3 regions of the Pseudoalteromonas sp. Isolate3 genome follow, and region 1 is predicted to be linked to each of the others. Evidence: predicted binding sites of a transcription regulator. Region 1 holds the regulator's gene; each other region holds the start of a gene.
The links. The regulator MetJ, encoded in region 1, represses methionine synthesis genes. The targets are predictions, from matches to a motif close to TAGACGTCTAGACGTCTA.

Region 2: the regulator MetJ is predicted to act here: its motif matches at 8,124-8,141, upstream of metA (homoserine O-succinyltransferase).
Region 3: the regulator MetJ is predicted to act here: its motif matches at 8,568-8,585, upstream of metK (methionine adenosyltransferase).

Annotation. Positions count from the first base shown of each region.
Region 1 is NZ_JAKEVN010000002.1:2,971-13,510, reverse strand. It holds gene hslU (HslU--HslV peptidase ATPase subunit) at 1-999, opposite strand, end outside; gene hslV (ATP-dependent protease subunit HslV) at 1,011-1,529, opposite strand; gene L1D46_RS00835 (SPOR domain-containing protein) at 1,610-2,137, opposite strand; gene priA (primosomal protein N') at 2,153-4,333, opposite strand; gene rpmE (50S ribosomal protein L31) at 4,567-4,782, shown strand; gene L1D46_RS00820 (malic enzyme-like NAD(P)-binding protein) at 5,355-6,596, shown strand; gene metJ (met regulon transcriptional regulator MetJ) at 6,696-7,016, opposite strand; gene metB (cystathionine gamma-synthase) at 7,241-8,500, shown strand; gene metL (bifunctional aspartate kinase/homoserine dehydrogenase II) at 8,506-10,540, shown strand, end outside.
Region 2 is NZ_JAKEVN010000044.1:12,510-23,049, forward strand. It holds gene hrpB (ATP-dependent helicase HrpB) at 1-792, opposite strand, end outside; gene L1D46_RS10605 (transporter substrate-binding domain-containing protein) at 962-1,729, shown strand; gene L1D46_RS10610 (CsbD family protein) at 1,927-2,124, shown strand; gene L1D46_RS20975 (GGDEF domain-containing protein) at 2,165-3,205, opposite strand; gene metH (methionine synthase) at 3,415-6,045, opposite strand; gene L1D46_RS10625 (homocysteine S-methyltransferase family protein) at 6,055-7,122, opposite strand; gene metA (homoserine O-succinyltransferase) at 7,112-8,059, opposite strand; gene ettA (energy-dependent translational throttle protein EttA) at 8,259-9,932, shown strand; gene L1D46_RS10640 (PilZ domain-containing protein) at 10,048-10,413, shown strand; gene L1D46_RS10645 (histone deacetylase) at 10,467-10,540, shown strand, end outside.
Region 3 is NZ_JAKEVN010000001.1:25,443-35,982, forward strand. It holds gene putA (bifunctional proline dehydrogenase/L-glutamate gamma-semialdehyde dehydrogenase PutA) at 1-1,076, opposite strand, end outside; gene L1D46_RS00115 (winged helix-turn-helix transcriptional regulator) at 1,244-1,726, shown strand; gene L1D46_RS00120 (TIGR04211 family SH3 domain-containing protein) at 1,771-2,370, opposite strand; gene L1D46_RS00125 (CYTH and CHAD domain-containing protein) at 2,584-4,104, shown strand; gene L1D46_RS00130 (START domain-containing protein) at 4,109-4,762, shown strand; gene L1D46_RS00135 (alkaline phosphatase family protein) at 4,861-6,843, shown strand; gene L1D46_RS00140 (diacylglycerol kinase) at 6,851-7,255, shown strand; gene metK (methionine adenosyltransferase) at 7,315-8,466, opposite strand; gene tkt (transketolase) at 8,733-10,540, shown strand, end outside.

The DNA of each region.
Region 1 (10,540 bases):
CGCTTCAAGTTCAACACGAATTGGTAAACGACCTTGCAGCTCAGGGATCATGTCTGATGGTTTAGCCATTTGGAATGCGCCTGATGCGATAAACAACATGTGGTCTGTTTTAACCATGCCGTGTTTAGTGCTTACCGTTGAGCCTTCGATTAATGGTAGTAAATCGCGTTGTACACCTTCACGGCTAACATCTGGGCCAGAAGCTTCACCACGTTTACAGATTTTATCGATTTCATCGATAAAAACGATACCGTTTTGCTCTACCGCGAAGATAGCTTGCTCTTTTAACTCTTCAGGATTAACAAGTTTTGCGGCTTCTTCTTCAACTAATAGTTTGAATGCTTCTTTGATCTTCAGCTTACGCTTGCTGCGCTTATCACCACCCATATTTTGGAACATGCTTTGTAGCTGGTTGGTCATTTCTTCCATACCAGGAGGAGCCATGATCTCAACATTTGGTTGTGCTTGTGCAACATCGATATCAATTTCTTTGTCGTCTAATTGGCCTTCACGTAATTTCTTACGGAAAGATTGACGAGTAGAAGAGTTCTCTTCTGTTTTTGACTCACCAAATGTATCGCGTGCTGGTGGTAAAAGAGCATCTAAAATGCGTTCTTCTGCCGCTTCTTCAGCGCGGTGTTTAAATTTTTTAGTTTGTTGTTCACGTGTCATTTTAATTGAAATATCAACTAAATCACGGATGATCGTTTCAACTTCTTTACCAACATAGCCCACTTCAGTGAACTTGGTTGCTTCAACTTTAATGAAAGGGGCATTAGCAAGTTTGGCTAAGCGGCGAGCAATCTCAGTTTTACCCACACCAGTAGGACCAATCATTAAAATATTTTTTGGTGTTACTTCAGCGCGTAAATCGTCGCTCAGTTGCATACGGCGCCAGCGATTACGTAGCGCGATTGAAACTGCTTTTTTAGCTTTAGCTTGGCCAATAATATGTTGATCAAGCTCGTGAACGATTTCTCTTGGCGTCATCTCAGACATGGCAGTTCCTATTACAATTCTTCAATAGTTTGGAAATTATTCGTGAATACACAGATATTGCCTGCAATTGTTAGGCTTTTCTCTACAATGTCACGTGCACTTAGGTCGGTATTTTCTAGTAGCGCTGTGGCTGCTGATTGTGCGAAGTTACCACCACTGCCAATCGCAATTAGGTCATTTTCTGGCTGCACAACATCACCGTTACCGGTGATAATTAATGAAGCAGTTTCGTCTGCGACTGCTAATAGTGCTTCGAGCTTTCTAAGTGCGCGATCACTACGCCAATCTTTGGCCATTTCTACGGCAGCCTTAGTCAGGTTACCTTGGTGCATTTCTAGTTTGCTTTCAAATCGTTCGAAAAGGGTGAAGGCATCAGCAGTACCGCCAGCGAAACCAGCGATTACTTTGCCATTATAAAGACGTCGAACTTTGCGGGCGTTGCCCTTCATTACGGTATTACCAAGTGAAACTTGGCCGTCGCCACCAATAACGACCTTGTCGTCGCGGCGTACACTTACAATAGTGGTCATGATTATTCCTCATCATCGAGCGGCGAAGCCGCTCGTAAAAAGCGATTGATGAGGTGTTTATATGGGTGAATGAACTAAAATCAAGTCCAAAGCCAAATTCCGCAGCCCATTATTTTGATGCGTTTAAGTTTATTCTTGTCACTTTCGGCTAAACGTTTGGTTTCGTAAGGGCCTAAGCGCACTTTATACCAAATACCATTACTGCCTTGTGTTTTCTTTACCTCGGCAACTAAGCCTGCAAAAGCGATTTTTGCTTTTAATGTTTGTGCTTGTGCCATGGTTCTAAAAGAGCCGCATTGCATTACATAAGGGCCTTTTTGTTCAATCTCTTTGACCTCGACTTGAACTTCATGCTCTTTAATCTCCTTAATGAACTCAGGCGTTTTAGGAGGCGGAATGATAGCTTCTTCTTTTTTAACTGGGTTTGCTTGCTGCTCTACTAACTCAGGATCGGCATTATGTTTGATATACCACAAGCCGTAACCAAACCCGCCTACTAAGATAAGCGCAATTAAAACAAGAAAAATTGGGAAGGGCTTTTTTGCCGGGGCTTGTTTTTTATTATTTCGATTTGCTGGTTTTTTATTTATGTAATCGTGTTGTGCCATGATTCTTAATTGGCCTTAAATCATATCTATAGGATCAACATCTAGGCTCCAACGCACCTTTTGCGCTAATTTACTGGTACTTATATAGTCAACCATCTGCGCTAAATATTGGTGTAAGTGAGAGCGTTCCTGCGCCTGAATATGTAATTGAAAGCGATATTTACCTGCTACACGTTCCAGTGGCGCAGGTATCGGACCAAGCAATTGTATACCAGATACGTTCTGGACAGGAACCAAATCAGTTAAAAAATCGACCACTTGATTAATGTTATGCCCTTCTGCACGAACCATGGCCATATTAGTGACAGGTGGAAGCTGCGCATCTTCTCGCTCTGTGAGTGCATAGCGGGCAAAATCTTGGTAACCATTATTTACTAGGTCTTGTAGTAGTGGATGCTCAGGAAAGTGAGTTTGCAGTAATACTTGCCCTGGCTCACCACTTCGCCCAGCACGGCCTGCCACTTGTGTAACTAGCTGTGCTAAATGCTCTGTCGCGCGAAAGTCACAGGAATATAAACCACTATCGACATCTAAGATTAAAACGAGACTCACATCGGCAAAGTGGTGGCCTTTTGCCAACATTTGCGTACCGACTAAGATACGAGCACCACCTTGATTAATATCATCAAGTGCTTTCTCTAAGCTGCCTTTACGACGGGTTGAGTCGCGGTCAATACGACTAATCGGAATATCAGCGAAGGTTTGTGTTAAAAACTCTTCAATTTGCTCAGTGCCTTTACCATTTGGAAAAATCTGCGTGCTGCCACAATCTGGACACTGATGGGGCACCTGATGTTGCTCACCACAGTGGTGACAAATCATTTGGCCAATGGCTTTATGAAAGGTTGCGCTAGTGCTACAACGTGAGCACTCACTTAGCCAACCACACTCATGACATATGAGGGTAGGTGAAAAACCTCGGCGGTTTAAAAACACCATCACTTGCTTGCCTCGCTCTAAATGTTGACGCATATAGGCAAGGCTGGCATGGGCAATACCAGCTTGTTCTGGTTGGCCTTTCATATCGATTAATTGGAACTGATTATCAGTGCTGGTTTGGGCGCGTTCAGTAAGACTCAATAACTGATATTTGTTATTAATTGCTTTGTGTAAGGTTTCAAGTGCCGGTGTGGCGCTACCTAAAACCAGTGGAATATTATGCTGGTATGCTCTATAAGCGGCTAAATCTCTGGCATGATAACGTAACGTGTCTTGCTGTTTAAACGAGCTGTCGTGCTCTTCATCAACAATGATCATCCCAAGCGATAAAAAGGGTAAGAAAATACTCGAACGTGTACCGATCACTATGGCACAACTGCCTTTTTCACAGAAACGCCAGGTTTGTAAGCGTTCATTGTCTGTTAGTGCTGAATGCCATAGCATAATTGGTGTATCAGGAAATCGGCGACGAAAACGGTTAACGGTTTGAGGTGTTAAGCCAATTTCGGGCACTAATACTAAGGCTTGTTGACCTTTTTTAAGTACTTCTTCTAGGCATTGCAAATACACTTCAGTTTTACCACTTCCGGTAACCCCTTCAAGTAAAAAGCTAGTAAAGCCGCAAGCTTGATTAATGCTGGTACAGGCAACGGCTTGCTCTTTATTAAGAATTGGTTTGTTTCCAACGGTCGGCACGCGTTGCTGCCATTGGTTATCATGTTCGATAAACTGAGTGATCAATTCTTTATCGAGTAGGCCGTCGATGGTTTTTTTTGTAAATCCGAGTGCTTTTAATTCAGTAACAGATGATTTGCCCGATTCGGCTAGCTGCTTTAATAAACTCAACTGGGTTTTTGCTTTTAGTGATGGAAGCTTTGCGCCTTTATCGGTCAGCTCAACCATATTAATACTGGTTTTATCTGGACATTCGCCTTGTCTTAAAGCAGCCGGAAGTGCCGTATGAATGGTTTCACCCAATGGGTAACAGTAGTAGCGGGCAGTAAATTTTAGCAAGGCTAGATGCTGCTCTGATAAAACTGGTGTGTCGTCTATTACATCAATTATAGCTTTAATTTTGTCTGCAGGAACTTCTGTTGATGTTTTTAGAGCGAGTACCACAGCGACCTTTTTTTGACTGCCAAATGGCACACGAACTCGCATACCTGGCTTTAAGTCAGGGCTATGCAGCAGCTGTTCAACTTTATAATCGAAGGTACGCTGTAAAGGGACTTTTATGGCAACTTCTACAAAGTGCATAACAACTCAACTGAAACAAAGATAGAAGGATAATGTACTAAAATTACTGTTAAAAACCTACCAACAAATACTGAACAACAGGCCACTTGATTATTTTTTTAGCGAAAGATGAATTTAAAGCTTGTCGCAAGGTCACTTGAGCTATAAAATACGCGGCCTATTAATTGTATTAACTGCGTATGGTGCCAGACTTCGGGTTTGGAGAGCGATACGGCCTTAACTAGAGGTTCCCTATGAAAGAAGGTATTCACCCTAAGTACGAAGCTATCACTGCAACTTGTTCATGTGGTAACAAATTCGAAACTAGCTCAACTCTTTGTAAAGACATCCACTTAGACGTATGTTCTGAGTGTCACCCGTTTTACACTGGTAAGCAAAAGATTCTAGACACTGGCGGCCGTGTTGATCGTTTCAACAAGCGCTTCGGTGCACTTAGCAGCAAGAAGTAATTTCTGCTGTTTAGTTAAAAGAAGCACCTTAGGGTGCTTTTTTTATACCTAAAATTCATTAAGTATACTTTGAACTCATCACTAACTTACCATCTTCACTTATTTCTTTTGCATAACTATTTCTGAGTGTTATGCCCACTATGTCGCTAATTGTGCAGACAAAGTGTAAACCCTTGGCTATATTCTTTTTTGTATAAATGCATACCAATCCGCAATAATACTTAATTAAGCGTATTGGTATCTAAAAGTTATTAAAAATAATAATTTTAAATAATTTCGTAATTAAATGCTGTGAACTTCGTTGAAATGGCGGTTTTAGGTTAATTTCGGCTATTTGCAGTGTTCGTGCATACAAAATACAAAAACACGTGCTTAAAAGGCCATAAATAGGTGAATTTTTATGTCTAATTAATCGCAACTATGCACAGAAATTGTGGGGAAATCCTTTAAAATTAAGCGATATAGCTTATAACAGGATAGACCTGATAATACTTGGAATTTTTATACATTACAGGTATCGTACTGATGCAAGCTCTCTCACTTTTTAACTTTTTGCAGGATACTATCGCGTTATGTCAGATTTTCGTGAACAAGCATTACATTACCACGCTCACCCCGTTCCAGGTAAAATTAGTGTTGAACTAACCAAGCCAGCCGAAACGGTTAACGATCTCGCTTTAGCTTATAGCCCAGGTGTGGCTGAACCGGTCCGCGAAATTGCTGCTGATCCAGCAAATGCCTATAAGTACACAGGTAAAGGTAACATGGTTGCGGTTATTTCAAACGGTACCGCAATTTTAGGTTTAGGTAACTTAGGTCCGCTTGCATCAAAACCTGTAATGGAAGGTAAAGCCTTACTATTCAAACGTTTTGCTGGCCTTGATTCAATTGATATTGAAGTAAAACACCGCACAACAGAAGATTTCATCAATACGGTTGCTAATATTGCTGATACCTTTGGTGGTATCAACTTAGAAGATATCAAAGCACCAGAATGTTTTGAAATCGAAAAAGCGCTTATTGAACGCTGTGATATTCCCGTTTTCCATGATGACCAGCATGGTACAGCTATTGTTACTGCCGCCGGTATGCTTAATGCCCTTGAAGTACAAGGTAAAGATATCGAAGATGCCATTATTGTATGTTTAGGTGCCGGTGCTGCCGCAGTTGCTTGTATGGAGCTTTTAATTAAATGTGGCGCACTACGTGAGCACATCTATATGCTTGACCGTAAAGGTGTGATCCATACTCGTCGTGATGACTTAAACGAGTATAAGCAACTATTCGCTAATAATACTGATAAGCGTACATTACAAGATGTTATTGCTGATGCTGATGTATTCGTTGGTGTATCAGGTCCTAACCTATTAACTGCAGATGATCTTAAGCTAATGGCTGATAAACCAGTCGTGTTTGCGTGTTCAAACCCAGATCCTGAGATTGCACCAGAAGTTGCGCACAGTGCACGTAACGATTTAATAATGGCTACGGGTCGTTCAGACTTCCCTAATCAAGTAAATAACGTGCTTTGCTTCCCGTTTATTTTCCGCGGTGCGCTTGATGTGCGTGCAACGGCAATTAATGATGAAATGAAAATTGCAGCAGTACACGCTATTCGTGGTATCGCTAAAGAGTCTGTACCAAATGAAGTACTGAAAGCGGCTGGTGTTGAGTCACTAGAGTTTGGTGCTGAGTACATCATTCCTAAGCCAATGGACCCGCGTTTATTACCTCGTATTGCACGTGCTGTTGCTGAAGCTGCAGTGGAGTCAGGTGTAGCGCAAATCGAGATGCCAGAAGATTACATGCGTTAAACTTAATTACTCAAATTGTATAACGCTAATAAAAAACTCAGCCTTGGCTGAGTTTTTTTATATCTGCGATTATCGGCGGTGATCCGATGGCCGAAATACTTATTCTGAATCAAGCACTGGGATATCTAACCCCATTTCTTGCATAATTCTTTTAACTTCTTCAGGTACCTTTTCAGGGTTGTCTTTACGAAGGTCGTCATCATTTGGTAATGGTTGACCTGTAAAAGCATGTAAGAAAGCTTCACACAATAACTCGCTGTTCGTCGCATGACGCAGGTTATTGATCTGGCGGCGTGTACGCTCGTCAGTTAATACTTTTAATACGTTAAGTGGGATTGATACGGTAATCTTTTTTACTTGTTCTGATTTTTTACCGTGTTCTGCATATGGGTGAATGTATTCACCGTTCCATTTAGCCATAAGTTGTTTCGTTGCCTCGGTTGTCAGTGATTTACGCCTTATTCACAGCGCAAGATGCGGAAATTCTATCTCTTTAAAAAAGATAGTCAAATACTAGTTATTTAGCCATCTAGTGGTGTAAATGTATAAACTTCTATGTGTGAGCAATAAATGCTTTGACTTCTCATATTTGATCATCTAACCTTTTAGACGTCTAAACATCCAATTCAGGAATAGGTGATGAAATGAGCGATAAAAATAAAGCGACGATTACTGTTCGTCACGGCATCGAAGCCGATAAACATCATGGCGCGGTTGTACCGCCCATTTACTTATCAACCACCTATTCATTTGCTGATTTTGATACTAAGCGCCAGTATGACTATGGCCGCAGCGGTAACCCGAATCGCGATATCTTAGCTGAAACCTTAGCTGAACTTGAAGGTGGCGCTAGAGGTATTATTACTGCAACAGGTATGTCAGCAGTGCATTTAGCGACTCAGCTATTAAACAGTGACGACACCTTAGTGATCCCACATGACTGCTATGGTGGTAGTTATCGTTTATTCACTTCGCTTGAAAAGCGTGGCCTGTTAAAACTAAAAGTTTTGGATTTAACGAAATCTGAAAATCTCCAAGAAATTTTATCGATTAAACCTAAGTTGATTTGGATAGAAACGCCAAGTAATCCAATCTTGCGTTTAACAGATATTAAAGCAATCACTAGTATTGCTAAGCAGTGTGATGCTTTAGTTGCGGCTGATAACACCTTCTTATCACCTGCGCTGCAAAACCCAATTGAGTTTGGTGTTGATATTGTTGTTCACTCAACTACTAAATATATTAATGGTCACTCTGATGTGGTTGGCGGTGCGGTGATTGCTGCTACGCAAGAGCTAGGTGATGAGCTTGCTTGGTGGGCAAATAATATCGGTATTACTGGTGCACCATTTGACAGTTACTTAACGCTTCGTGGTTTACGTACTTTAAATGTGCGTTTAAAGCAGCATCAAGAAAATGCTTTTGCGATTGCGGAGTATTTAGAAAACTCTCCTTTTGTAAGCCAAGTTTATTATCCAGGCCTTGCTTCTCACCCACAACATGAGCTTGCTAAAGCACAGCAACGTGGTTTTGGTGGCATGGTGAGCTTTGATATTAAAGGCGACATTAACGATGCTGCAGCGTTTTTAACCAGTCTTAAAGACTTTAGCCTTGCAGAGTCGTTAGGTGGGGTAGAAAGCTTGATTTGTCACCCTGCAACAATGACCCACGCAGGCATGGAGCCTAAAGCGCGCCTTGAAGCCGGTGTGGGCGATACTTTGATCCGTATTTCTGTAGGCATTGAAGATGTAAAAGATCTTATCGCAGATTTAGACCGTGTTTTCAATTTAGTAAAACCAGGTCAAGGCCAGCAAGCTGCTAAAGCTGAAGTAAAACAAACACAGCAAGATACACAACAAAACGCGTCATTTAAGTTAACGCCTGCGCATACGGCATTGTGGTAGAAGAGATGGTAAATATTGTTCATAAATTTGGTGGCTCAAGCTTAAGCTCTGCAGATCGTTATCATGCGGTAGCTAACATCGTTCTAGCGAATACAGAGCAGGGTGACTGTGTGGTTGTGTCGGCATCAGGTAAAACAACCGATACTCTAGTAAAACTTTGGCAAAGTTACCAGCAGCAAGATAGGCAAGCTGTTAGCGATATTTTATTGCTTATTGATAACAATCAACGAGCCTTAATTGAGCAATTACTTACAGGCCAGAATAAACAACAGGCGTTGGCGCAGCTAAATGATGAGCTTGCGGTTTTAAATGAATTAATTAGTCAACAGCAGTTACTTGAGGCGCCTTTACTTGCCCATGGTGAAGTATGGTCGGCGCGCTTGTTGGCCGCTTACCTAAATCAGCTCGGTGTCGCTGCGCAAGATGTTGATGCAAGGCAGTTATTTACTTTAAATGACGGGCAACTATTACATCAAAAAAATCAGCAGCAATGCACAAGTATAATTAGTAAGTCACACATAAACGTAGTAACGGGCTTTATAGCTGTGGATTGCCAAGGCAATACGGTTACATTAGGGCGCAACGGCAGTGATTACAGTGCGACGTTACTGGCCAGTTATACTTTTGCGAAACAAGTGTCTATATGGACCGATACACAAGGCGTGTTTAGTACAGATCCTCGTAAAGTTAAAAATGCGCTTAAATATGCCAAGGTTTGTCGCGAGCAAGCTAACTTATTAGCACGTTTAGGTAATCCTGTACTGCATGCTAAGACGTTATCGCCGTTAAAAGGCACCGAGATCAAGCTAGTTGTTAGAAGTAGCTTTGATTGCGATGCAACGCCAACCGAAGTAGTAAAAGAAGGCTATAGCAAAGCAAAACGTTTTATTACTACCTTAGATAACATCGATTTATTACGGGTTGATAAACTTAGTAGTGGTGAAGTAGGTGAACTAAGCCAGTTAATCCAGCACAGCCTGCACCACTTTACTAAAGATGGCGATACTTACTTATTAGTGCCAGGCCAAAGCACTCATCAGGTTGTAGGCCACTTAGCGGGTCGCGCCAATATTGTTGAGTCTAATTTAAGTGGTTGTGCAGTGGTTGCACCAACAACTGATGTAATTACGCTTACAGATCAAGCGACAGCGCTTTTAAAAGAGCAAAGCATTCATCCTCGTTTTGTACAACAAGATGATAACTATGTGTTGATCTTAAATGACCAGGCAATTGATAGTGATGTTTTAACTCTTCTACATGACAAATTAGTCAACAAAGGCCAAGAGCTGGCCATTATCGTTGCTGGTCTTGGTAATGTGGGTGAGGTGTTCTTATCGCAACTACAAGCTCAGTTTGCTCGTTTATCTGCTCAGTATAAAGTAAAAGTTGTTGCTCTTTTACGCTCAAAGCAAATGCTTTTTAGTGCCAGTGGTTTAAATACTGAAACATGGCAAGAGCAATGGCACAACGAAGCGCAAAGCTACAACAAAGCTGAGTTATTAGCACGTATCAATGAGCTTGATTATGAACACAAAGTAGTGATTGATATTACAGCCAGTGAGGCCTTTAGTCAGTTTTATCCTGATTTTATAGAACTTAACTGCCATTTGATCAGTGCAAACAAATATGCTGGCACCGCCGCAAGTAGTTGGTATCAAACATTACGTAATAATTTAGCCGAGCGAAATTTATTGTGGCGCTATAACACCAGTGTGGGGGCAGGTTTACCAATTAATTTTGCTTTAGCTGATTTACAAAATAGTGGTGACAGAATTAACCGTATTGAAGGGGTATTTTCAGGTACCTTGTCATGGTTATGCAGCAGCTATGATGGCAGTGTGCCGTTTTCAGATTTAGTGCTTCAAGCTCAGCAAATGGGCTATACAGAGCCAGATCCTCGTGAAGATTTATCTGGCCGCGATATGCAGCGTAAACTGCTAATTTTAGCGCGAGATCTCGGTCTTGATTTAGAGCTTGATGACATTGCTTTAACTCCACTCATGCCTGAAGCGTTAGCAATAGGTAGTTGGCAAGATTTTC
Region 2 (10,540 bases), on a different contig from region 1:
TACCACTTTGCGTTTGCCATTTTTAGCTGGCGCTATAGCAGCTTGTTGCTCGTTTTTATTTTGCTCACCATACAAGCTAAATACTTCGACACTATCAGCTAAATCGTTTAGAGATTGCTGAACGCGTATGATTTCACGCTGTCCTGGTAAGAATACTAAAGCACTACCCGTTTGCTCACTAAGCGCCTGTTTTATCACGGCGGGTATATCATCAAGCCAGCGGCTTTCGTCTTTAAGTGGAATATACACTTCATCAATGGGGTAGCTTCGCCCTTGAGATGAGATAATAGGGCAGCTAAAAAAGTCACTGTAACGATCGCCGTCTAAGGTTGCCGACATCAGTAAGATTTTTAAATCATCGCGAAGTGCCGCCTGTGTTTCGAGGGCAAATGCCAAAGCTGTATCAGCAGCAATTGAGCGCTCGTGAAATTCATCAAATATAAGTAAATCAACATCACTTAGCTCTGGGTCATTTTGTAACATACGCGTCAGCATGCCTTCGGTGACTATTTCGAGCTTTGTTGCAGCGCTTACTTTTGATTCGCCACGAATACGTAAGCCGACACTTCCGCCGACTTTTTCATTTTGCTGACTTGCCAAGTACTGAGCAATATTGCGAGCGGCGAGTCGTCTTGGCTCTAACATTACAATGCGTTTAAAGTGCCCTTCGCGCATCAAGGTAAGAGGCAGCCATGTTGATTTACCTGCTCCCGGTGGCGCTTGCAATAAGGCCATAGGGTTACTCTGTAATATGGTTAACAGGGATTGATAAATATCTTGAACTGGCAGCACGTTAGGTATCTCTTACTTTCTTTTCGCGCATTGTATCAAAAAATCAAAAGTTGCGATGAATAGAGGCTTATTTTCTGTATCGAGCTTTACAAGTGAAAACATTGCATTCTGCCTGTTTAGGCTTATTCTTGATTAAGCAACCAAACAAAAATCAGGATAAGGAATTAACTTGTTCAGGATTTACTTTCACATTTTAATCACCTTGCTACTTTTGGTTTTGCCGTTTCAAAATGCGTTTAGTCAGCAAAAAATTACGGTAGCACTTGGAAATACCATGCCGCCTTGGGTAATGGTTGAAGACAACTCCGGCATTATTCCGGACTTGCTTCGCGCGACACTCGGTGCACATGGTTATCAAATACAATTCGTCTACGCCCCCTATGCAAGACGGATCACTTTATACAATGAAAACTTAGTTGATGTTGTTTATGATATAAATGAAAAAGTTATCGAGACTCATAGAATGAGCGGCTACTTTTCAGATATTGCTTACAGCTATGAGAACTTTGCTTTTAGCCTAACCAAACAAAACCTTCAGCTTAATTCTATTGGCCAATTAAAACACTTTAGTGTTCTTTCATGGCAAGGTGCTAAAGAATTACTCTCGCCAGAATATCAAGTAATGGCCAGAGAAAATCCACAATACGCAGAAACTTATGATCAATTAGCACAAGTACAACTTTTGTATCGAAAGCGCTATGAGGTGATCCAGATGGACGGTAAAATTTTTGACTATTACCGAGCATTAATTAACATCAAGGGGGAAATTGATGTCTCTGAACCAGTGCAACGATTTGCATTATTTGGCAAGAATTCGAACGGCTTTTTATTTCGTGACGAAGCCTTAAGAGACCTATTTAACGAGAGCTTACGTAAGCTCAAATCAACTGAAGAATATATACGTATAATAAATCGCTATACATCTAAAAGTCACTGAGCAGCATAAAGCACTACCGGAACAGAAAATTTTACAGACTTTCTTTAAAAACTACGTAGTAATTGCAACTTTCTATCCTCCCTCCTTACTATCATAAAAAACAAAACAACTACTAATCAACAAGTTAACCAAATAAAACATATGGTACAGCGATTGCTTTAATTAAAGTGAATGTTTAACAAAGTAAGGAGATTATGATGAACAGCGATCGTTTAGAAGGCAATTGGAAAGAGCTTAAAGGTAAAGCACAACGTAAATGGGGTGACCTTACCAATGATGATTTAGATAAAATTGAAGGTAGCCGTAAAGAGCTGGTTGGTAAGCTTCAGCAAAAATACGGTAAATCGAAAGAAGAAGCTGAGCGTGAAGTCAGCGACTTTGAAAAAGGCCATTAATTTGAGCAATCAATAAAGCCGCTTATTGCGGCTTTATATTTTAAGCTGGCTCATGCTTTGCTAAATCTACTTCAGCGACCGTTTGATTTTTACCTTGTGATTTAGCGCGGTATAGCCGTTTGTCGGCAATGTTTAAACAATGATCCATGCTCTCACCAGCAACGCGCACGTACAAGCCAATACTTAAGGTGACATGAAAACGATGCTGGCCACTCTTAAATGGCTTTTCAGCGAGTTTTTTATGGATTTTTTCAGCTACTTTTCTGGCCCTAAGTTCATAGCCTGTCGGGATCACAATTAAAAACTCTTCGCCGCCCCAACGGGAAATAACATCTCCTTCTGCGCACACTTTTTTAAATACATCAGCAAAAAATATCAGCACCTCATCGCCCACTTGATGTCCGTAGGTGTCGTTGATTTGTTTAAAGTTATCAACATCCATCAGTAAAAACACTGACCCTTCACCAAAGCGCTCATCTTGCAAACATTCTGTTGCATAGCGACGATTAGCGAGTTCTGTCATCGCGTCTGTGCGAGCAAGCTTTTGATTAAGCTTAAGTTGCTCCATTAACTGCAAACTGTATTTATTACGGTAATATTCGTAGAAGCCGGCCAAAATACATAAAATCGAGAAACACAGCATGACCCGTGTAGGAAAGTAGTAGCTCGGATAACTGTAATAACCTAATTGATCGGTAAAGTAGAAAAGCACCGAGATAATAATGGCGAGTAATATAAGATCAAAGGCACCGCGCTTTAAGCCACGAATAAAAAAGGTCACGGGAGATACAATAAATAGCCATAACGGCCCTGTGCCATTGCTGCCACCCGAGACAGTTAAGAAGCACATCATTGCATAAAGTGCGTATAGCATGAGTACTGAGATAAATTGATCACGCCCCTTTATTAAAAAAGGCAAAGCAAAAATTACAACGCCAACAATTAATAAATAACTTAACGCGATGTAGCCATCTTGATAACTTGTGACCGACATCAACAAAGAGGTCACTGCACCAATAAATGCAAATACGCGTAAGAATCGCGCTTTATCTCTCTCGCTTGCATTCACAGTATCAATCACAATTCCACCTTAGACTCCTTGCTCAACCTCAATAACTTTAACACAAATATTTAAATTAGAAGGAAATTACCAATAATTAAGCTATGAAAATGCATTAAAGATAAAAAAGTATGATCAAAAAATGGGCACAAAATAATGGCAATATAGCAGTAAAAAAACGAGCCAGATTTGGCTCGTTTCATTTAAAATTTAAAGCTAATAACTAACTACTATTCAGGTTCATAGCCTAAATTAGGCGACAACCAACGCTCAGCTTCTGCAAGTGTCATGTTGGTCCGCTTGGCATAATCTTCAACCTGATCCTTTTGAATTTGCGCCACAGCATAGTACTTAGCTTCAGGATGAGAAAAATACCAGCCAGATACAGCAGCTCCCGGCCACATTGCGTATGAACTGGTTAGCTTCATACCAATACGCTGCTCGGTATCGAGTAACTGCCAAATTTTCTTCTTCTCTGTATGCTCAGGACAGGCAGGGTAACCTGGCGCTGGGCGAATACCTTGGTAGTTTTCACGGATAAGTTCGTCATTCGATAGATTCTCATCTACCGCATAGCCCCAATACTCTTTACGCACTTGCTCATGCAAATACTCAGCAAAGGCTTCTGCTAAACGGTCTGCAACTGCTTTAACCATGATCTTATTGTAATCATCTTGCTTAGCATCGAAGGCATCGGCAAGGTCATCTTCTTCAAGACCACCAGTTACCGCAAAGGCCCCGAAGTAATCGGGGGTGCCTTTTGGCGCAATATAATCAGCTAAGCAGTAGTTAGCAAAGTCGGTTTTTTCCGTTTGCTGACGCAAATGACACGATGTAGTTAAAAGCGTTGTACGTGACTCATCGGTATAAATCTCAATGTCATCCCCTACTCGGTTTGCTGGGAATAAACCAATTACACCTAGTGGCTGTAGCGCACCTGTTTGCTCAAGCTCATCAAGCATTGCATTGGCATCAGCAAATAAGCTTTTTGCTTGTTCACCGACAATTTCATCTTCAAGAATACGTGGGTATTTGCCAGCAATTGACCAAGTCATGAAATAAGGTGTCCAGTCGATGTACTGTCTTAAAGTAGCAATCGAAACATCTTTAAACTCAGTTACACCCAACCTTTTCGGCACTGGTGGCGTGTAGTTGTCCCAATCAAGTTTAGCTGCGTTGTCGCGAGCTCGCTGCAAAGTAACTGGTTTTGAACGTGGCTTTTTACGTGCTTGTTGCTCACGTACTTTTTCATACTCAGTTTTAGTTTTCTCTAAAAAAGCTGGCTTTAATTCTTTAGACAATAAATTAGAGACCACACCCACAGCACGGCTAGCATTATTTACGTAAACCACACCTTTATCATACTGCGGCTCAATTTTAACCGCGGTATGCGCTTTAGAGGTTGTTGCACCACCAATCAGTAGCGGTAATTCAAAACCACGGCGAGTCATTTCTTTAGCAACATGCACCATTTCATCAAGCGAAGGGGTAATAAGCCCTGATAAACCAATAATATCGGCTTTCTCGTCAATAGCAGTTTGCAAAATTTTCTCTGCCGGCACCATCACACCAAGATCAATGACCTCGTAGTTATTACATTGCAGTACTACGCCTACGATATTCTTACCAATATCGTGCACGTCGCCCTTAACGGTTGCCATAACCACTTTACCGTTCGTTGCGCCTTCTTCTTTTTCAGCTTCAATGAAAGGGTCAAGATAGGCAACGGCACGCTTCATCACACGGGCAGATTTAACAACCTGAGGTAAGAACATTTTACCCGCACCGAATAAGTCACCTACTACGTTCATGCCATCCATAAGCGGGCCTTCGATAACTTCAATTGGCTTAGCTTTGCTCTTACGGCACTCTTCAGTATCTTCGTCGATATACTCAGTAATGCCTTTTACTAGCGCGTGTTCAAGGCGCTTTTCAACAGGCCATGTACGCCATTCTAAATCTTCAACTTTTTCTGCTTGGGCCATACCTGAGTATTTTGGTGCAAGTTCAACAAGTCGCTCACCTGCACCGGGGTCGGTATTGAGGATCACATCTTCCACTGCTTTACGCAGCTCTTCGGGGATATCGTCGTAAACCGCTAATTGGCCAGCATTTACAATACCCATATCCATACCCGCTTTAATCGCATGGTATAAAAACACTGAGTGGATAGCTTCGCGTACCGGGTTGTTACCACGGAACGAAAACGACACATTCGATACACCGCCCGACACTTTACAATGCGGTAAGCCTTGCTTGATTCGACGCGTACCTTCAATAAATTCAACAGCGTAATTATCGTGCTCTTCAATGCCCGTTGCTACAGCAAAAATATTTGGATCAAAAATAATATCTTCTGGCGGGAAGCCAATATCATCAACAAGTATTTTGTAGCTACGCTGACAAATCTCGAACTTACGATCAGCGGTTTCAGCTTGACCGGCTTCATCAAACGCCATAACAACCGCAGCGGCACCAAAACGTTTTATTATTTTGGCTTGCCGTATGAACGGTTCTTCACCTTCTTTAAGTGAAATTGAATTAACAATGGCTTTACCTTGAATACATTTTAAGCCTGCTTCAATAACGTCCCATTTCGATGAGTCGACCATGATAGGTACTTTTGAGATATCAGGCTCTGATGCAATTAAATTTAAAAACTTTACCATCGCAGCTTTCGAATCCAACATGGCTTCATCCATATTGATATCAATCACTTGCGCACCATTTTCTACTTGTTCACGGGCAACATCGAGGGCAGTCTCGTAATCTTCTTCCATGATTAAGCGTTTAAACTTAGCCGAGCCTGTTACATTGGTACGCTCACCGACGTTAGTAAATACAGCAATTTGGTCAGTCATGTCGGTTTCCTAGTTTAAGTTACACGCTTCAAGGCCCGATAAGCGCATACGCACTTCAAGCTCAGGTAATTGGCGAGGTTTAACACCTTCAAGGCCTTTCGCAAACGCCTTTATATGAGCCGGTGTGGTGCCGCAACAACCACCTACAATGTTGATAAAGCCAGACTTGCCCCAATCAATAATTTCTTTTGCCATTTCAGGGGCTTCTAAATCATATTCGCCAAACTCGTTCGGTAAACCTGCATTTGGATGCACCGAGGTAAAGGTTTCACAAACACGGGATAACTCTTCAACATACTGGCGCAGTAAGTCAGGGCCAAGGGCGCAGTTAAGGCCGATTGATAGCGGCTTAATATGGCGAATTGAGTTATAAAATGCTTCTGTTGTTTGGCCTGATAAAGTACGGCCTGAGGCATCGGTAATGGTGCCTGAGATCATCACAGGTAAACTACGACCAGCCTGTTCGAATGCTTCTTCCACAGCGAACGAAGCAGCTTTTGCATTAAGCGTATCAAAGATAGTTTCAATCAAAATGAGGTCTGCACCGCCTTCCATAAGTGCAAGTGTTGACTCAACATACGCGGCCACCAGCTTATCAAAGTTGATATTTCGATAACCTGGATCGTTTACATCTGGCGAAATAGAACAGGTTTTTGATGTTGGTCCAAGTACGCCTGCAACATAACGAGGCTTGCTTGGATCTTTTGTTTCAAACTCATCACATACGCCGCGTGCAAGCTTAGCTGACTCTAGGTTGATTTCGCGGCTAAGGCTAGCCATGTCGTAATCTTCCATCGAAATAGTCGTGGCATTAAAAGTATTGGTTTCGATGATATCGGCACCGGCTTCTAAGTAAGCACGGTGAATATCAGCAATGATTTTTGGCTGAGTCAGGCTTAATAAGTCGTTATTGCCTTTAATAAGTACATGCCAGTCTTTAAAGCGCTCACCGCGATAATCCTGTTCTTCTAATTTATGTTCTTGGATCATGGTGCCCATCGCGCCATCGAGGATTAAAATTCGCTGTTTTAGCGCCTCGGTTAATTGTTCGCGTTTATTCACTGCATTACTCGGCATAGTTGTTAGTCCTTACATCTTGGCTAACTAAGTTAATATCATACGGTGTAGTTTGGTACACATAATAGTTTAACCAATTCGAAAACAATAAAAAGGCATGGCTTTGCCACGTTTTCGACGGTTCGTTATCTGGGTTATCGTCAGGGAAGTAGTTTTCTGGCTTAGGCGCATCAGCTGATTTTTCTTGGTCACGCAAATACTCCCCTTTTAGGGTATGGGCATCGTACTCTGGATGGCCCGTAATATATACTTGGCTACCTGATTTATTTTTAATTAAATAGGCACCTACTCGCTCAGAGCCTGCTAACACAACCAGCTCATCGCAGGCATTGATCTTCTCGATATCAATATGACCATAGCGAGAATGTGGCACTAAAAAGGTGTCATCAAAGCCTCGGGTAAGTGCCGCATGATCAAAATAACTTTTATGGGTAAATACGCCACTGAGTTTATTTGGTTTCAGATCACGCTTCAGACCATAGTGATGATAAAGCCCAGCATGGGCCGCCCAACACGAAAACAACGTAGACGTAACATGCTGCTCTGCCCAATCTAAAATAACTTTTAGTTCATCCCAGTAAGCAACTTCGTCATACTCTAAATGAGCAAGCGGCGCGCCTGTTATGATCATGGCATCGTAGTTATTATCTTTCACTTCTGAAAAATAACGATAGAAAGTATCCATATGCTGCTCAGAGTTACTACTCGTGCGATGAGTATCCAACCTCAGCAACTCAACATTAACTTGTAACGGTGAGTTAGCTAATAATCGAATAAATTGCACTTCGGTTTCAACTTTGTTTGGCATTAAGTTTAAGATAGCCAAACGCATTGGACGAATCTCTTGCGTTTTAGCACGACTTTTTGGCATTACAAACACGTTCTCTTGACGTAATTTTGCAATGGCTGGCAATTCATCTTTTACTGTAATGGGCATAGCTGGCTCCGAGCATACTTATCTGACTGCTAATTATGAACGGATAGTTAGAAATTTCAACCTCTAGATGTTTAGATGTCCAAATGAATTTTATTTGTTTGAAAGCAAAGCCCATAAAAGCCTGTTTCGTTGACGTATACGCGACAGAGCCTCTACAATATACGCTGTTAATTTTTCTTATAAATTGAAGGCTCCTTTCATGGTGTTACCAGATAAGTTTATATTCTCGATGAGTCGAGTTTCTAAGGTTGTGCCACCTAAGCGCACTATCTTAAAAGATATTTCTTTACACTTTTTCCCAGGCGCAAAAATTGGTGTGCTAGGTCTAAACGGTGCAGGTAAATCAACGTTACTTCGCATTATGGCTGGTGTTGATCAAGACTTTGAAGGTGAAGCTCGCCCTCAACCTGGCACTAAAATCGGTTACTTACCGCAAGAGCCAGTGCTTGACGAAAGCAAAACAGTTCGCGAAACAGTAGAAGAAGCAGTAAGCGAAGTTAAAAATGCACTAAACCGCCTTGATGAAGTATACAACGAGTATGCAATGGACGGTGCTGACTTCGATGCACTTGCTAAAGAGCAAGGCGAACTTGAAGCTATCATCCAAGCGCACGACGGTCACAATATCGACAACGTGTTAGAGCGTGCAGCTGATGCATTACGTCTTCCACCTTGGGATGCAAAAATTGAACACCTTTCGGGTGGTGAGCGTCGCCGTGTTGCGATCTGTCGTTTACTACTTGAAAAACCAGATATGCTTATTCTTGACGAGCCAACCAACCACTTAGATGCTGAGTCAGTTGCTTGGTTAGAGCGCTTCTTACACGATTACGAAGGTACCGTGGTTGCTGTAACCCACGACCGTTACTTCTTAGATAACGTAGCAGGTTGGATTTTAGAACTTGACCGTGGTGAAGGTATTCCTTGGGAAGGTAACTACTCATCGTGGCTTGAGCAAAAAGATTTACGTTTACAACAAGAACAGAAATCTGAAAAAGCACGTCAAAAATCAATCGCGCAAGAACTTGAATGGGTTCGTTCAAACCCGAAAGGCCGTCAAGCTAAGTCTAAAGCACGTATGGCACAGTTCTCTGAGCTACAGCAAAACGATTACCAAAAGCGTAACGAAACAAATGAACTATTCATTCCACCGGGTCCACGCTTAGGTGACCAAGTTATCGAAGTGAAAGGTCTGAAGAAAAGCTTTGGCGATCGCGTATTAATCGATGACTTAAACTTTGCAATGCCAAAAGGCGCTATCGTAGGTATTATCGGCGCTAATGGTGCGGGTAAATCAACCCTGTTCAAAATGCTAAGTGGTGAAGAAACGCCAGATAGCGGTGAGATCCTTGTTGGTGATACTGTTGAGCTTGCAACCGTTGATCAGTTCCGTGGTGACATGGACGAAAGCAACACCGTTTTCCAAGAAATCTCAAACGGCCAAGACGTATTAAAAATTGGTAACTTTGAATTCCCAAGCCGTGCCTATGTTGGCCGCTTTAACTTCAAAGGTAACGACCAACAAAAATTCGTTAAAGACTTATCAGGTGGTGAGCGCAACCGTTTACATCTAGCTAAGTTATTAAAAGCAGGTGGTAACGTGTTACTACTGGATGAGCCTACCAATGACCTAGACGTTGAAACATTACGTGCACTTGAGAACGCTATTTTAGAGTTCCCAGGCTGTGTAATGTGTATCTCGCATGACCGTTGGTTCCTTGACCGTATTGCTACACATATTCTTGATTACCGTGACGAAGGCCAAATTAACTTCTTCGATGGTAACTACACAGAATACGAAGAGTGGCTGAAGAAAACCTTAGGCGCAGAAGCGGCACAACCTAAGCGTATTAAATACAAAAAAATTGGCTAATTAGCTGATACTCAAAAAGCCCCGATTTAGGGGCTTTTTTGTTGCTATAATCATTTCCCTCACTAATTTCATAATGATCTATACTCATTAAGTTAATATAGGTGGAGATAAAGTTATGAATGAACGCAGAGAGTTTTCGCGGGTATTATTTTCTTGCCCTGCGATCCTTCGCATCGAAGATAACGACTACCACTGTCAGTTACTTGATCTATCTTTGCAAGGTGCGCTTATTACTAAAAGTGATTCATTTTTAGTGCCTATTCATAGTAAGGCAGACTTAATCTTTACCCTGCCAGAGTCAAATATCGAGATAAAAATGCAAGTGGAGCTGTGCCATATTGAGCATCAACATGCAGGCCTTCGCTGTGAACATATAGATATTGATAGTATTACTCACTTAAAACGACTGATTGAGCTAAACTTGGGTGATGAAGCATTATTACATCGCGAGTTAGGCCATTTAATTCACGCACCAGAGTAAACATTTGCCAGTAGATTCGTTATGCTGTAGCAAATTCAGCTATCCAATGAGCTATGCAGTTAAATCCCCACTTACCCTTGGTGTATCACCCAAATTACTCGTTTAGTTTCGATCCTAACCATCGCTT
Region 3 (10,540 bases), on a different contig from region 1:
CAGTATGCGCCTTTTACAAGGCGAACCATTAATTTACGACCAACGCGACGAGCAAGTTCTGCAACCCACTCAACTACAAAAATAGCGCGTTTTTGATATGCTTGAACTGCTAAACCAAAGCCGTTCCAGTTACCTAAATCGTCATCGCTAAATACTGCTTCAATCACATCTAGTGAGATATCTAAACGGTCAGCTTCTTCAGCATCAACAGTAAAGCCGATATCGTAGCTTTTCGCTGCAAGCGCAAGCTCTTTTAACTTAGGTACGATTTCAGCGATAACACGCTCGCGATGAGTGAATTCATAGCGCGGGTGAATTGCAGATATCTTAACTGAGATACCCGGGCTTTTGATTGGACCACGGCCATTTGCCGCTTTACCAATTGCGTGGATAGCAGTCATATAGCTTTGGAAGTAACGCTCAGCATCTTTCATGGTGCGCGCGCCTTCACCTAGCATATCGTATGAATATACGTAGCCTTTTTGCTCTTTATCCGCTGCACGTTCAATTGCTTCGTCAATAGTACGACCCATAACGAATTGCTTACCCATGATCTTCATCGCGAAGTTCACAGATTTACGAATAACAGGCTCACCTAGACGACCTATTGTTTTCTTAAGCACACCGAACTGTTGCTCTTTCGATTTGTCGCTGTAATTAACCATTTTACCGGTTACTAACAGACCCCAAGATGAGGCGTTTACAAATAAAGAATCGCTGCTACCTAAATGAGAGCTCCAGTCACCTTTAGCAAGTTTGTCACGAATTAGTGACTCTTGCGTCGCTTTATCTGGAACGCGTAATAGTGCTTCTGCAAGACACATTAAAACAACGCCTTCTTCACTTGAAAGTGAAAACTCATTTAATAGTGCATCTACACCGCTTTGACCATCCTGATCGCGACGGATATTTAAAACCATTTGACGAGCACGTTCCCACGCTCGGCTACGCGCTTTCACGCCTACTTCAGCCAAAGGCAAAATGTGATCAATAACCGCATTTTCGTCAATACGGTAGAAATCACGGATCTTTTGTCTAATTGGACATTCAGTTGTCAAATCGCCATTAAATAGCATATGTAACCCTCTGGTGTGTGGAGTCTAAAAAATGAACTAATTGCATTTCTTACCATTGATATAATTCGTGCATTCTAATTAAAATCCAGCAGAATATGCTGGTTAAATTTTTCGATTTACGATAATTTACAGGGCATACCGTTAACTTAGCCGCATAAAATTCTGTTATGACCAGTCCGAATAGATTACGCATGTTAGATCGCATCGATTTAGCAATTTTAGACGCTCTGCAAAAAAATGGCAGAATATCGAACGTAAACCTCGCAAAACAGGTAAACCTGAGCCCAAGCCCGTGTCTAGACCGTGTAAAACGTTTAGAGCAAGAAGGCTACATCGAAGGCTACTACGCAAAGCTTAGCGAAGGTAAACTTAACCAGAGCTTGTTAGCGCACGTGCAAGTATCCTTGGTGACATCTAATACATCTGTTTTTAAAGTGTTTCGCGAGTATATTTTAAATATTCCTCAAGTCGTTGAATGTGACATGGTTGCTGGTGGCTATGACTATTTATTAAAAGTGCGAGTCTCAGATATGGATGAATACCGCCAAGTGCTTGGAGATTTAGTTGATATTCCAGGGGTTGGTACACATCATACTTATATGGTTATCGAAAAAATTAAACAAGATACCGGACTTAGATTCGATATATAGATACAAAAAAAGCACCAATAGGTGCTTTTTTGCAGTTTTACCGGTTATGCCCAGCCGTCATAGCGTTTACGGCGAGATAACACTACAGTTAGGATAATGCCTAACAGTAAACCAATAAATGCAATGGCACCGCCATAAGTTAATAGCTGGCGTTTCTCTTTAGCACTTGCGGTTTGTTTTGCATTACGCTCAGACTCGATGGTGTTCTTAAGGGTTTCGATTTGCTTGCTAAGTGCTAGGTTTTGATCTGTCAGTGCTCTATTTTGTTCTTGTAATTGCGGCAGCTCAATCTCTGCTTGACGAAGTTGCTCTTGCATTAACGTCATATCATTATTTAGGGCTTGAAATTGTTGTTGGATACCTGCATTTTCGGTTACGAATTTTGCTTCTACCCAGCCTTCACGATCTTTATCATCACGAATTTTAAAGTAACCATTATCTTCATCCGATAACAACATAACTTGTGTACCTGCATCGACTGAGCCCAGTATACGGTAGTTTTTGCTTGGACCAGAGTGCATAAAGGTGTACAGGTTATCGACTATATAGGCGGTGTTTTGGCTGTCGCTGCTTGGCGCTTCTTCTGCGTAACTAATAAAAGAGGTGGCCGCAAGGAGCAACCCAAAAATACACTGTTTTAACATCAATCTACCTTGTTAATGTGATCTTGCCTAGAAGTGGCTAAATTTATAATTTCTTTAAGTATAGAGATAGTAGGGATTTCAACTATCAATAGCAAGGCTGATATTGTAATCCGTGATTAGACTTGGTCGCAAAAATCAGGAAAAAATTTGCATTAAGTAGCTGCTTTGTTTATTTTGAGCACTTATTTATTTTAAATGTACTCCGCAAAACGAATGGATACTGAGATAGAACTGAAGTTTTTGGTGTCAGATGCCGTTGTTCCACTGATCCCCGCATTAATTACCCAATTTGCAAAAACCGTTACTAATAAACCGTCGCGAAGCTTACAAAATGCTTATTACGATACGCCAAGCCGAGAATTACGTGCTTTAGATATTGGCCTACGCACTCGTTGTTGCGATAGTGATTGTGAGCAAACCATCAAACTTGCCGGCGAAGTGGTTGGTGGTCTTCATCAGCGCCCTGAATACAACTTGCCACTCACAGGTAATCGCCCTGATTTACTTGCTTTTGATGCCGCTATTTGGCCGCATGGAATGCAAGTGTCTGCCATTGCTGAGAATCTATACCCAATTTTTAGTACAAATTTCATTCGCCGTACATGGTTACTCGAAACCGAAAATGGTGCAAAAATTGAAGTGGTGTTAGATAAAGGTGAAGTTGCTGCATCGGGTCAGGTTGAGCCTATTTCTGAACTTGAAATCGAACTTATCGAAGGTAGCCGCAATGAACTGTTTGCATTAGCGGATAAATTAGTTAGTGAGAGTCATGTTCGCTTAGGTCTTTATTCTAAAGCTGCACGTGGTTATGGGCTTGCCGATGACAAGCCATTAAAAGCAAGTAAATCAATCGGCTTTGTGCCGTTAAAACGTGATGCTACGCAAGAGCAAGCATTAATCGAAAGTATCAACTACGCGATTCGTTTTGTACAAAAACATGAAGCGTGTTACTTCATTAAACCGAGTTTAAAAACGCTTAAGCGTGTGACCGATGGTATTCGTTTAATTCGTCATACATTTTGGCTTTTTGACGACATTGTTAGCAAAGACGACACTGAATCATTGCGCACTGAGTTAAAGTGGTTATTAAGTGAATTAGCTTGGGTTGAAAATGCAATTCAGCTAAAAACGTACACTTCAAAGCGCCATGCATACTACAAAAAGATCAACAGTGCGCCAGAGCTCACACAGGTTATTAATGACTTAAAAGAACTACAGCCAAGCATTGACGATATTGAAACACTATTCCATAGCACCCGATACAACCGCTTGCTATTACAGCTAACGACGTGGTTAATTGAAAAGCAATGGCGCAAATCATGGGGGCAAGCTGAGTTTCAGGCTGCGGAAAAACCGGTTGCCGATATTGCTAAGCGTTTATTTGCTAAAGATTGGCACGACATGCACGAGCTCATTCCTGAGCAGCAAGTGTTTACAGATAAAGATTATTTGGCACTGCGCACGCGTCTTGAAAACTCATTACTTAGCGGCAACTGCTTAGGGGCTTTGTTCGATAGAGAAGATCGAAATGAGTTTCGTATGCCGTGGGTCGATATCTCGCATGGTATTTATGAGTTAAGTACCCTTGAGTACTTAAAGCAATTATGTGCAGGACAAGACGACTTAGAGCTGACAAAAATTCAATCATGGCTTGATCAAAAGTCTGAATTTTTAGTGAGTGCAATGGAGCAAAGTCGCCACGCTTCATTTAATACAGACCCTTACTGGCTGTAAATCAATGCGCTTTGGCCTATGGATTGGGTTAGCATGGTTGAGTTTATCGGCATTTGCTAATCCTATCGAATGGAAAACTTACAAACAGCAAGACGATATTAAAGTTAGCTATAAAAAACACGACACTGGCATTGTAGAAATTAATGCCTCTGTGCTGGTTAAAAATGCCAAAGCAAGTGACTTTATGGCGTTGTTAAGTGATACCGACAATGCACCAAATTGGCTTGAAAATGTAAAAAGCGTGACCTTAATGGAGCGCTTAAGCCCCTCGGAAACGCTTGTTTACACCCATTTTAATTCGCCTTGGCCGGTGTCAGACCGAGATTTAGTGAGTTACTCTTGTTATCATGCTTTGGATGAACACAAAACAGAGTTACAAATCAAAAGCCAACCGTATGCAAAAGCCGAAGTTGCAGGCATTGTGCGTATTAAAGACCTTACCGCTTATTGGCGTTTAGAAGAGCAACAAAGCAATTTGTTGGTACGCCATCAAGCCTATGCAGATCCAAGTGGCTCAATTCCCCGCTGGTTAAGTAATAAAGTGTCGTTAAAAAGCGTCTATAAAACTCTAGAAGCACTCCGAGAACAATTAGCTAATAATCAATTTTCTCGTATCAAATCACCCAGCCGTATCGGTTCATGCCCTCATTTTGAGTAGTAATACAAAAATATTACATATAATTACAAAAGATTGATTGAAATTGTTCCTTTTTTAAATACACTCTGTTTCGTTTTTATTACAGGGATATTGTATTTATGGAACTTAAGCCGTTTGCTACAAGTCGGTGGTATGCCTTTGTTGAGGAAAATACTCGGTTGGCAATGTTATGGCTAGCTGGTGTCACTTTATTTATGGCATTTAGAGTGTTTTTCTTATTCTATTTTTATGACCATCTTAGTAGTCCTTTAACACTCGATACATTTGCAACGACATTAAAAGCAGGCTTTGCCTTTGATTCTGCTGCTGCTGGTGTTTGCTTAGCAATTCCATTTATTTTTAACTGTTTCTTACAACCAATTCGAAAATCGCATTGGGTTGCTAGTGTTCGTCATTACAGTGCTCAGATATATCTTAGTTTAAGCGTGTTACTATGTGTTGTTAGTGTGACCTACATAGCTGAGTATGGTAGTCAGTTTAATTACTTCATGTTTGAAGGGCTGCATGACGATCAGGCCGCAATTCTCAAGACAGTCGCTATGCAATATAAACCATGGGGTAGTGTCATTACATTATGTGTTTTATTGTATTTTTCATTTAACATTTGCAATTGGATTAATCGGCATCAGCTTCATGTACTGAGTAATTTGTTTACGGATTGTAAAGTCAAGCGCACAGTGCTTGTTATAATCATGGTTGTTTTAACAATTTGTGCTGTAAGAGGGTCTTTTGAATCTCGCCCTGCAATGCGCAAATGGTCTGCAGTGACACCAGATCCTTTCGCCAATAACTTAGTCATAAATCCGTTGAGAAGCTTTATATACGCAATCAGAGATTATAATGAACTTCAGAGTCATGGCGCTAACTCCAAGAATCCTTATTTAGCTAATGATCAATCTATTAGCGAACCGCTAATTAATTTAAAGCATACTACAACTGGCGTACTTACTACGCAGCCATCGAGAATATTTCTTATCATAATGGAAAGTTATGATTCGTGGCCATTGCAAGAAAAGTATTTTGGGCTAGGTCTTACAACACAGTTACAAAAACTGGCTGAAAAAGGTTTGTATTTCCCAGATGCATTGCCTGCAGCGAGTAGCACAATGAACTCGCTTTCAAGCATCTTATCCGGCATTCCTTATGCAGGCGTTAATATGAGCAAGATTGGCCCACAAAAACCAGCTAGTCCAATGTCGTTATTCGAGCAATTGGAACAGCAAGGCTATCGCAGCCAGTTTTTTTATGGGGGGTTATTGTCTTGGCAGAATATTGGGACATACGCAAAATCACAAGGTGTTGATAGATTATATTCAGCAGCAGACATGGGAGGTAAAGGTTCAGCTGGTGTGTGGGGTATAGATGATCAACAACTATTCGAACTGGTTGCTAATAAAGCGAAAGAAAATACCTTTAATGTTGTAATGACAACCAGTTATCACGGACCTTTTAATTTAAATTTAAAACAGTATGGCTACCCCTTGGAGTCTATTGATGATTACCCTTCAGCATTACGAGAGTTAAACTCAGAACTTTTGTCGCCCTATACACTTGGCCACCTTTGGTATGCGGACCATATGCTTGGAGAGTTTGTTGATAAGATGGAGTCGCAATACCCTGATGCACTTTTTGTTATTACTGGCGATCATTACAGCCGTCGTTACATTCATGACCAGCCTAATTTATATGAACTCACTCATGTACCCATTGTTTTTTATGGTCAAGCTATACAGCAACTAAAGGCAGAACCGCAGCTGGCCAGCCATATGGATATTGCTCCTACAATTTTGAATTTGGTGGCAAAGCCAAATAGTGCATTCTATAGCGTTGGTAAATCACTATTATCACCAACAACAGACCGGACAATTTTTGGCTTTCAGACAGCTCGCAAAGGACAACAATTATGGCGAGGTGACTTTTCGGGGATTTATGAATATCATTTGATCAACGAAAAGCAGCGATATGATGTGCGTTACAACAAACAAAGCACACCTTTTGCAAAAATAGATGACGCAACATTCAACGCATATAACCAATATATGGGCATAGCGTGGCACTTGTTGCTAAAAGGCGAGCAGTAGGAAAAGCATGAAAGAACCAAAAATTCCCTTGGTTAATAAGCCAAATGGTATTGGTATTGGACGCATTTTTAAAGCAACTAAATGTTCAGTTAAAGGATTTAAAGCGGCATTTAAAGAAGAGTCCGCATTTCGCTCTGAAATCTACCTAGGGGTGTGTTTATTACCTTTATCAGTCGTGCTTGCACAGTCTTTGAATCATTGGTTAGTGCTGTTTATTCCTTACTTATTACTATTAATCGTCGAGTTACTTAACTCGTCAATAGAAGCACTGACTGACCGAGTAGGGATTGAGTATCATGTATTATCAGGGCGTGCTAAAGATATGGCTTCAGCGGCAGTGACATTGGCGTTGCTAATTCTAGCCTTAGTCTGGGGTGTGGCAGTTTACGAAAAAATTATAAGTTATCTTTAAATCAGATAAGCCAGAAATAAAAAAAAGCGCCGAAGCGCTTTTTTATTTTATCTAACCTATTACAGACCAGCTGCTGCGCGAAGTGCGTCTGCTTTGTCTGTGCGCTCCCAAGGGAACTCTTCACGACCGAAGTGACCGTAAGCCGCAGTCGGTTGATAGATAGGACGCTCAAGATCAAGCATATGGATTAAGCCGTAAGGGCGAAGATCAAAGTGCTCACGTACTAATTCGATTAGACGCGCTTCTTCTAATTTACCTGTACCAAATGTTTCGATACTGATTGATGTTGGCTCTGCAACACCGATAGCGTAAGAAACTTGTAGCTCACATTTATCAGCAAGGCCAGCAGCAACCACGTTTTTAGCAACGTAACGTGCAGCGTATGCAGCGCTGCGGTCAACTTTTGATGGATCTTTACCAGAGAATGCACCACCACCGTGACGAGCCATACCACCGTATGTATCAACGATGATTTTACGACCTGTAAGACCACAGTCACCCATTGGGCCACCGATTACGAAACGGCCAGTTGGGTTGATGAAGAACTTAGTTGCGCTTGAGATAAGCTCAGCAGGAAGAACCGGTTTAATGATAGTTTCCATTACCGCTTCAACTAAGTCGTTTTGTGAGATTGAATCACAGTGTTGAGTTGAAAGAACAACTGCATCAATGCCAACAGGCTTGCCATTTTCGTATGCAAACGTTACTTGAGATTTTGCATCTGGGCGTAACCAGTTAAGCTCACCGCTTTTACGAACTTCAGCTTGACGCTGAACTAGACGGTGTGAATAAGTGATTGGTGCAGGCATTAAAACGTCAGTTTCGTTACATGCATAACCGAACATTAGACCTTGGTCACCAGCACCTTGCTCTTCAGGACGAGCACGGTCAACACCTTGGTTGATGTCTGGAGATTGCTTACCGATAGTGTTTAGGATTGCACAAGAGTCAGCATCGAAACCCATGTCAGAGTGCGTGTAACCGATTTCACGTACTGTTTTACGTGTGATTTCTTCGATATCAACCCAAGCGCTAGTTGTGATTTCACCACCAACCATCACCATACCAGTTTTAACGTAAGTCTCACATGCAACACGGGCATGAGAATCTTGCTCTAAGATAGCATCTAGAACCGCGTCAGAGATTTGGTCCGCGATTTTATCCGGATGACCTTCAGAAACAGATTCAGAAGTAAATAAATGTTTTGCCATTGTATTTCTGCTCACAAATATTGCGCTTCACAAACGTCGGTAATAGCGCTAAAAAATTAAGGGGCGTATTTTATCGAAAACAAATATGTTTGCATAGTAATTTTACGCCTAGACGTCCATTTAAAATTACTAATAACGTATTGTTCTTAATAAACGCCCATAATTGGTGCATTTAATGCGGATTTTTAATTGCACTGTACCCTTACAATAAGTAAGAATGGGGCTTCATAAACAACCAGCGCAAATACATAAAGGTAGGAGAATTCATGCCATCACGCAAAGAACTTGCAAATGCTATTCGCGTCTTATCAATGGACGCAGTACAACAGGCCAAATCTGGCCACCCTGGCGCCCCTATGGGCATGGCAGATATCGCGGAAGTACTATGGCGCGATTATCTAAAGCACAACCCTACGAATCCAGAGTGGGCAGACCGCGATCGATTTATTCTTTCGAATGGTCATGGTTCAATGCTGATCTATTCTCTACTGCACTTAAGTGGCTATGACTTACCACTAGAAGAAATTAAAAACTTCCGTCAAATGCACTCAAAAACACCAGGTCACCCAGAGTATGGTTACGCTCCTGGTATTGAGACTACTACGGGCCCATTAGGTCAAGGGATCACAAATGCAGTGGGCATGGCAATCGCCGAAAAAGCGCTAGCTGCACAGTTTAACCGTGAAGGCCACGATATTGTTGATCACTTCACGTACGCATTCATGGGCGATGGCTGCTTAATGGAAGGTATTTCTCACGAAGCCTGTTCATTGGCCGGTACATTAGGCCTAGGTAAACTAGTTGCGTTTTGGGATGACAATGGCATCTCAATTGATGGTGAAGTAGAAGGTTGGTTCAGCGATGACACACCAGCACGCTTCAAAGCATACGGCTGGCACGTAGTAAGCGATGTAGATGGTCATAACCCAGATGCAATTCGCGCCGCAATCGAAGAAGCTCGCAGCATTACTGATAAGCCATCACTCATTTGTTGTAAAACAGTGATTGGTTACGGTTCACCTAACAAATCAGGTAGCCATGACTGTCACGGTGCACCTCTAGGCGAAGACGAAATTAAAGCATCTCGTGAGTTCCTAGGTTGGACTGGCGATGCATTTGAGATCCCTGCTGATATCTACAGCGAGTGGGATGGCAAAGAAAAAGGTAAGCAACTAGAAGCAAGCTGGGACGAAAAATTTGCCGCTTACGCAAGCGCGTACCCTGAACTTGCTGCTGAGTTTAAACGCCGTACAAATGGTGAGTTACCAGCTGATTGGGCTGAAAAGTCACAAGCTTACATCGAAGAGTTACAAGCAAACCCAGCAAACCCAGCAACTCGTAAAGCATCACAAAATGCATTAAACGCGTTTGGTCCATTATTACCAGAATTCATGGGTGGCTCTGCTGACCTTGCTGGTTCAAACTTAACACTTTGGGATGGTTCAAAAGGCTTAGAAGCAAACGATGCAAGCGGTAACTATATTTTCTACGGTGTACGTGAATTTGGTATGTCAGCGATTATGAATGGTATTGCACTGCACAAAGGCTTTATCCCTTACGGCGCTACTTTCTTAATGTTCATGGAATACGCTCGTAACGCAGTACGTATGGCGGCATTAATGAAGCAGCCGAGCATCTTCGTATACACGCATGATTCAATTGGTTTAGGTGAAGATGGTCCAACGCACCAACCAGTAGAGCAAATTGCTAGCATGCGTTTAACGCCAAACTTAGTGAACTGGCGCCCATGTGACCAAGTTGAGTCTGCAATTGCGTGGCAACAAGCTATTGAACGTAAAGATGGCCCAACGTCACTGATTTTCACTCGCCAAGGCCTTGAGCAACAAACGCGAACTGCACAGCAGTTAGCTGATGTGAAAAAAGGTGGTTACGTACTTAGCTGTGACGGTGAGCCAGAACTTATCCTTATCGCAACGGGCTCTGAAGTACAGCTTGCACAAGATGCCGCTGCAGAACTTCGTTCACAAGGTAAAAAAGTACGCGTGGTATCTATGCCTTCAACTGATCTATTTGATGAGCAAGACGCTGCATATAAAGAAAGCGTACTACCAGC